DNA from 3 places in the Pantoea sp. X-Soil-YNGN-775 genome. Region 3 is predicted to be linked to each of the others. Evidence: predicted binding sites of a transcription regulator. Region 3 holds the regulator's gene; each other region holds the start of a gene.
What was found. Region 3 encodes PhoB, which activates phosphate uptake and scavenging genes when phosphate is short. Its sites were predicted from a motif close to CTGTCATAAAACTGNCNNAT; they were not measured.

Region 1 (2,271 bases), on a different replicon from region 3:
CACGGTGAAGGGACGTCTGACCGGTTAAACGCAGAGCGGCGTACTGCCTCACCTGATGATAAAGCGGCGGGTATTATCTGGCGACGCTAAAGCCAGGCTGAATCCGGCTCTTTTACAATCCGTGATGCGATTAACGGAGACAGCCTGGAGTGAGGAGAAGCTTTATTTCAGCGGTTCCGCCAGCGTTACGATCCACAACTCGCTATCTGACTCGGGTTTCTCCAGCGGCTTCAGGCCGATAGTGGTGGCCACCGGCTTATCATCGACCGTCAGCGTCCCCTGCTCGTTCACCCGATAATCCTTGCGCTTCTTGCCTTCAACCGGCTTTTTCATCACCGTTTTCACGCCAAAGTCATTGTCATTAGCCACCGCCAGGGTTTTATTGTCAATCAGCGCCAGCCCTTCGGCCTTCTCCTGCTGCCAGCCGAGCTGACGTAAATCGACCACCCGCGTTTTAGCCGCGAGCTTAATGCCGCGCTGCGCCAGCGTTTTCTCATCGTCAAACTCCGGGTAGTCGTCAGGCTTATCGAATGCGGCAAGATCGGTAGCCCGGCTCAGGTCCACCTTATAAATAAGGTTACGCATTGCGTCGTCTTTGCTGCTGCCCTGTTCAATCAGCAGGATATGCTGATTGTCGATCGCCACGATATCGCCAATTTTCGCGTCGCTGTTTTTAGCGTAAGCCTCGCTGTCGATGGGGTAACCATACATCGCGGTTTTCCCGGTCGCCGGATCAAAGCTGACCAGGCGGGTAAAGCGCGCCTGCTTTTTACTTTTACCCTCGATATCCAGCGTGCTCTGCACCGCGGCGATAATACGGCCATCCGGCATGCGGGTGAGGCCTTCAAAGCCACGATTTGGCTGGCGCCACTTAAGAATATTCGGCAGACCACCGGCGATCGATTTCTCTCCTTCCGCGGCCTGCGGCCCGTGAATCGCCAGAATCTTACCGCGCTGATCAACGTTAATCAGGAACGGGCCATACTCATCGCTCAGCCAGTATCCGCCCTTGCCGTCAGGCGTAATGCCTTCCGTATCCAGACCCCGGTTATCGCCATGCAGCACTTTCAGGGTATCGCTGAGCGCGACTTCATTGGTTGAGCCGATGACGCCATCCTGTAGCGGTAAGCCGTTCACATTGCCCTTTTCGTCATGCAGCGGCCGCGCATCCGTGGCCTCCGCTTTGCCGTTCTGCACCCGAATCTTCATCAGCAGCGGGGCGAAGTCTGGCGTAACGAAAATCTTCGCCTCCTTTTTACCCACATCAGGCGAGTCGGCATTCGGTCCGCGATCGGTGACGGTTTCGAAGGTGAGCGCGTCGCCCTGCTTGCCGGTAAACAGCAAGCCGGAGCCGATCCCTACCGGCAAACCCTGTGGAAACGCGCTGGCGAAAGCGCCGCTGTAGCTTACGCGCGTACCTTCGGGAAAACTGACAATATAGTGCTCAGCCTGAGGCTGTGCCGCTAACGTTGATAAAGAGAGCGCACAACCGATAATCAAGGCAATGGTTTTTATTTTCATAATGTTAACGTCCATGAAGGAAAACTGACATCTTAAGGGAGACAAATGACAGTTAAATGATATGCCCGGCAAACTTAGGCGGCTAACAGCTTGATTTCACCTCGTTAAGAAGCGGGATGGTGCGGGGATGAAGGTATATTTCTGTGACAGGGTAAATAGCATCGGGCAAAGAGGAGCTAGCTATGCGGTCAGTTGTTGTGGTGCCGTACGATAAACAGTGGCCGGAAATGTTTAAGGCAGAAAGTGCCTTAATAAAGACATTTTTAGGTAAGATAGTTAAAGATATTCATCATATTGGCAGTACGGCGGTGCCTGGCCTCGCAGCAAAACCCGTTATCGATATACTGCTGGAAGTGTACGATATCAACCCACTGGATAAATACCGCTCTGCAATGGCCCGCGCCGGATACGTTGCGCGCGGTGAGAACGGAATTGCAGGGCGACGCTACTTCATTAAGGGTGGTGACAGGCGCAGCCATCAGCTACATGCGTTTGCAGTCGGCGATACACAGATATTAAGACATCTTGCTTTCCGTGATTACCTGAGGAAAAACAGCGATATCGCCGAAAAATATGCCGGGATAAAGCGCGCGGCAGCATCGCTGTATAATAACGATGCGCATCGCTATAGCGCATTCAAAGCAGACTTTATAGAGCATCATCTGCAGCTGGCGCTGATTGATCCGCAGCGTCAGATATAGAGCCAGTCGTCCGGGTCTCAGGGTGAATGGCTGTGGCTGTGACTGTGGT
Region 2 (2,271 bases), 1.2 Mb from region 3:
GCTGATAGAACATGATATGAAGCTGGTGATGGGTATTTCCGATCGCATTTACGTGGTCAATCAGGGAACGCCGTTGGCTAACGGCACGCCGGAAGAGATCCGCAATAATCCGGACGTGATCCGTGCCTATTTAGGAGAGGCGTAAGATGGCAAATGCGATGTTAACCATTGATAACGTGAGCGCTCACTATGGCAAAATCCAGGCGTTGCATAACGTCAGCCTTTACATTAATCAGGGCGAGATCGTCACGCTGATTGGGGCCAACGGTGCCGGAAAAACCACGCTGCTGGGTACGCTGTGTGGCGAACCGCGAGCCAGCCACGGCACCATCACCTTTGACGGTAAAACCATTACCGACTGGCAAACGGCACGTATCATGCGTGAAGCTATCGCCATCGTGCCGGAAGGCCGGCGGGTGTTTTCGCGTATGACGGTGGAAGAGAATCTGGCGATGGGCGGCTTTTTTGCCAGCCGCCCGCAATATCTGGAGCGGATTAAGCGCGTTTATCAACTGTTCCCGCGGCTGGAGGAGCGCAAAATCCAGCGTGCCGGCACCATGTCCGGCGGTGAGCAGCAGATGCTGGCGATTGGCCGTGCGCTGATGAGCCAGCCCCGCCTGCTGTTGCTGGATGAACCGTCGCTGGGTCTGGCACCGATTATTATTCAGCAGATCTTCGACACCATCGAACAGCTGCGCAGCGAAGGAATGACCATCTTCCTGGTGGAGCAGAACGCCAACCAGGCGCTGAAGCTGGCTGATCGTGGCTACGTGCTGGAAAACGGCCACGTAGTGCTGGAGGATAGCGGGGCCGCGCTGCTTTCCAATGAAGCCGTCCGAAGCGCATACCTGGGTGCCTGATGGGGCACGGCCTGGCTTGCTGGTCAGGTTGTGGTTGGGCAGTGCTCGTAATCCTCACGTACTGAATGTACGCTCCGGTTACTGCGCCCTTTGGTACATCGGCCTGGCTTACTGGTCAGGTTGTGGTTGGGCAGTGCTCGTAATCCTCACGTACTCAATGTACGCTCCGGTTACTGCGCGCTGTCCGCCCGCAACCTGCCTGCGCCGCCGACGGCCTTCGATATAAATGCGCGCTGCGCCGCCGACGGCCTTCGAAATGGGTGCGTGATGTGCCGCCGACGGCCTTCGATATAAATGCCCGCTGCGCCGCCGACGGCCTTCGAAATGGGTGCGTTATGTGCCGCCGACGGCCATCAAAATGGGTGCGTAATCGCGCGGGCCGAGCGTGTCATGGATTGGCTTTAGCGTCTTTCCGATCTGACCGTGTTCTCTGTGCAGGGCTCAGTCTTACCGCAACCAGGCCAGACCTTATCAAAAATCTCAGCCCGGCCGGTAGCCGCTCCGTCTTTTCCACGCTTAAGCCTGTCATCTGGCTGTCATCTGCCCGTTATTAATCCTTCATTTTCCCGTGTCATGTTACTTCGCGAACCACAAATGCGTGATTTCACGCGTATTTACCTGCACAGGAAAATTCTATGTCCGTCGTTACCTATCGTCGTAGCCTGATCGGCGCACTGCTTAGCCTAGCGCTCAGCGGCCAGGCGCTGGCCGCCACTGAGATCCCGTTCTGGCACTCTATGGAAGGCGAGTTAGGCAAAGAAGTTGACTCGCTGGCGCAACGCTTTAACCAGGCCCATCCCGATTACAAAATTGTTCCGACCTACAAAGGTAACTACGAGCAGAGCCTGGCGGCAGGTATCGCGGCCGTGCGCACCGGCAAAGCACCCGCCGTGTTGCAGGTGTATGAAGTCGGTACCGCCACCATGATGGCGTCGCAGGCGATTGTGCCGGTGCATCAGGTGTTTAAAGATGCCGGTATTCCGTTTGATGAAAAACAGTTTGTGCCGACGGTGGCGGGCTACTACAGCGACAGCAACGGTCAGCTGATCTCTCAGCCGTTCAACAGCTCGACGCCGGTGCTCTACTACAACAAAGACGCGTTCAAAAAAGCGGGTCTTAATCCGGACCAGCCGCCTAAAACCTGGCAGGAGCTGGCGAAAGATGCGGCGGCGCTGCGTAAATCGGGCATGAGCTGTGGTTACGCCAGCGGCTGGCAGGGCTGGATTCAGATCGAAAACTTCAGTGCCTGGCATGCGCTGCCGGTAGCGACCAAAAACAACGGTTTTGACGGACACGATGCGGTCCTGGAGTTCAATAAGCCGGTGCAGGTTCGTCATATCCAGATGCTGGAAGAGATGAATAAACAGGGCGACTTCACCTACTTTGGCCGCAAAGATGAGTCCACCGCCAA
Region 3 (2,271 bases):
CCGAGTCATTCATCATCTCCAGATAGCCCTGCAGCACCGTCAGCGGGGTGCGCAGTTCATGGCTGACGTTGGCAAAGAAGTTACGCCGCGCCCCCTCCAGCTGATGCATCTGAGTGACGTCACGCGCCACCAGCAGCCACTGGCCTTCACTGTAGGGCATAACGCGAAATTCCATGTGGTACTGGTTATTCAGCACCAGCGTCAGCGGTTTGTCGAAGTCACGCTGGCGGATATAGCGCGAGAATTCCGGATAGCGCAGCAGGTTAAGGATGTTCTGGCCATTATCTTCTGGCCAGCGTAGCCCGAGATGCTGTTGTGCCAGCCCGTTGCACCAGAAAATGGTGCCCTCTTCGGTGGTGAGGATCACCGCATCCGGCAGCGACTCGGCGCCGCTGCGAAAGCGTTTAATCAGGTTGCCGAGTTCGCGCCGCCGCCGCCGGTTGCGTAACTGCATCTGGTAGAGCCCGTAAAACAGCGGTTCCCAGCTGGCCCGCCCGGCTGGCGGCGTCATGGTACGATCGAGCCACAACCAGTGCGACAGGCGCATCAGGTTGTGGAAATGCCACAGCAGCACCGCCAGCACGCTCAGCAACAGCAGCCACGGCAGATAACCGAACAGCAGGCCAAGCAGCAGCGCAGGCAGACACGCCAGCAGCAGTTCTGACAGTAATCTCTTCCAGGAGAGGCGTTCCAGCACGGTGAAAACTCCGTTTAGTAGCGGGCAGAGAAACGATACCCTGTTCCACGGACGGTTTGTACCATGCGATCGTGGCCGGAGACTTCCAGCGCTTTACGTAAACGGCGAATGTGAACATCGACGGTGCGATCTTCGACATACACGTTGGTGCCCCAGACGTGGTTCAGCAGCTGTTCGCGGCTATAAACCCGCTCCGGGTGGGTCATAAAGAAGTGCAGCAGTTTATATTCGGTAGGGCCCATTTCCAGCGGCGTGGTTTCCGACATCACCCGGTGCGAGGAGGGATCCAGGCTCAGTCCCTGCATCTCAATCACCTCTTCCACCGCCATCGGTGAAATACGGCGCATGACGGCTTTGATGCGCGCCATCAGCTCTTTTGGCGAGAACGGCTTGGTGATGTAATCGTCAGCGCCGACTTCCAGCCCGCGCACCCGGTCCTCTTCTTCACCGCGGGCGGTGAGCATCATCACCGGAATATCGCGGGTCATCGCTTCGCGTTTCAGATGCTTAATAAACTGAATGCCGCTGCCGCCGGGTAACATCCAGTCCAGCAGAATCAGATCGGGCCAGGGTTCAATCAGCTTACCCACTGCGCTGTCATAATCTTCCGCCTCAATTGGCTGATAGTCGTTCTGCTCCAGAACAAAGCACAACATTTCACGGATTGGGGCTTCATCTTCCACAACCAAAATGCGCTTAGCCATTATTACTCCTGCTGATATGACGGCTGTCACTGAGATTCGCGGCGCCATTATGCGTCAGATTTGTGACACTTTTATGAAAAACATACCCGCTCATTCAGGCCAGTGGTAATCAATTATGACCGCGCAGCGACAATTTTTCGCTTTGGCCACAGAGCCAGTATAATCGCCGGGCGAATTACAACGGCAGGGAGTTTTATGCGCATCATTCATACTGCGGACTGGCATCTGGGGCAGTTCTTTTACAACAAGAGTCGGGCAGCGGAACATCAGGCGTTTCTCGACTGGTTGTTGATCCAGATCGAACAGCATCAGGTGGATGCGTTAATCGTGGCGGGCGATCTGTTCGATACCGGCACCCCGCCCAGCTACGCGCGCGAAATGTTCAACCGCTTTGTGGTGGCGCTGCAGCCCAGCGGCTGTCAGCTGATTGTGCTGGCGGGCAATCACGACTCGGTGGCGACGCTCAATGAGTCATGCGAACTGCTCGCCTGCCTGAATACCCGGGTGATCGCCACGCCCGAGGCCAACAGCGATGTGCTGCTGCTCACCACCCGTCAGGGCGCGCCGGGCGTGCTGCTGTGCGCCATTCCATATCTGCGGCCGCGCGACATCCTGCGCAGCCGCGCCGGCCAGTCCGGACGCGACAAGCAGACCTCGCTGCTGGAGGCGATTGCTCATCATTATCAGCAGCGCGTGGCTGCCGCGCGGGCGCTGGACCCGGCTCTGCCAATCGTGGCCACCGGCCATCTCACCACCGTCGGCGTCAGCCAGAGCGACTCGGTACGTGACATCTATATCGGCACGCTGGACGCCTTTCCGGCCGCCGCCTTTCCTGAGGTCGATTACATCGCGCTCGGCCACATTCATCGC

Region 1: a site for PhoB is predicted at 1,565-1,584, ahead of AC6I8I_RS20940 (esterase-like activity of phytase family protein). Genes of this name have one in related genera too.
Region 2: a site for PhoB is predicted at 1,383-1,402, ahead of ugpB (sn-glycerol-3-phosphate ABC transporter substrate-binding protein UgpB). Genes of this name have one in related genera too.

The regions. Positions count from the first base shown of each region.
Region 1 is NZ_AP035946.1:226,407-228,677, reverse strand. Features, by position in the region: gene AC6I8I_RS20940 (esterase-like activity of phytase family protein) at 163-1,521, opposite strand; gene AC6I8I_RS20935 (GrpB family protein) at 1,704-2,222, shown strand.
Region 2 is NZ_AP035945.1:3,944,998-3,947,268, reverse strand. Features, by position in the region: gene livG (high-affinity branched-chain amino acid ABC transporter ATP-binding protein LivG) at 1-145, shown strand, start outside; gene livF (high-affinity branched-chain amino acid ABC transporter ATP-binding protein LivF) at 147-860, shown strand; gene ugpB (sn-glycerol-3-phosphate ABC transporter substrate-binding protein UgpB) at 1,496-2,271, shown strand, end outside.
Region 3 is NZ_AP035945.1:939,188-941,458, reverse strand. Features, by position in the region: gene phoR (phosphate regulon sensor histidine kinase PhoR) at 1-697, opposite strand, end outside; gene phoB (phosphate response regulator transcription factor PhoB) at 712-1,401, opposite strand; gene sbcD (exonuclease subunit SbcD) at 1,597-2,271, shown strand, end outside.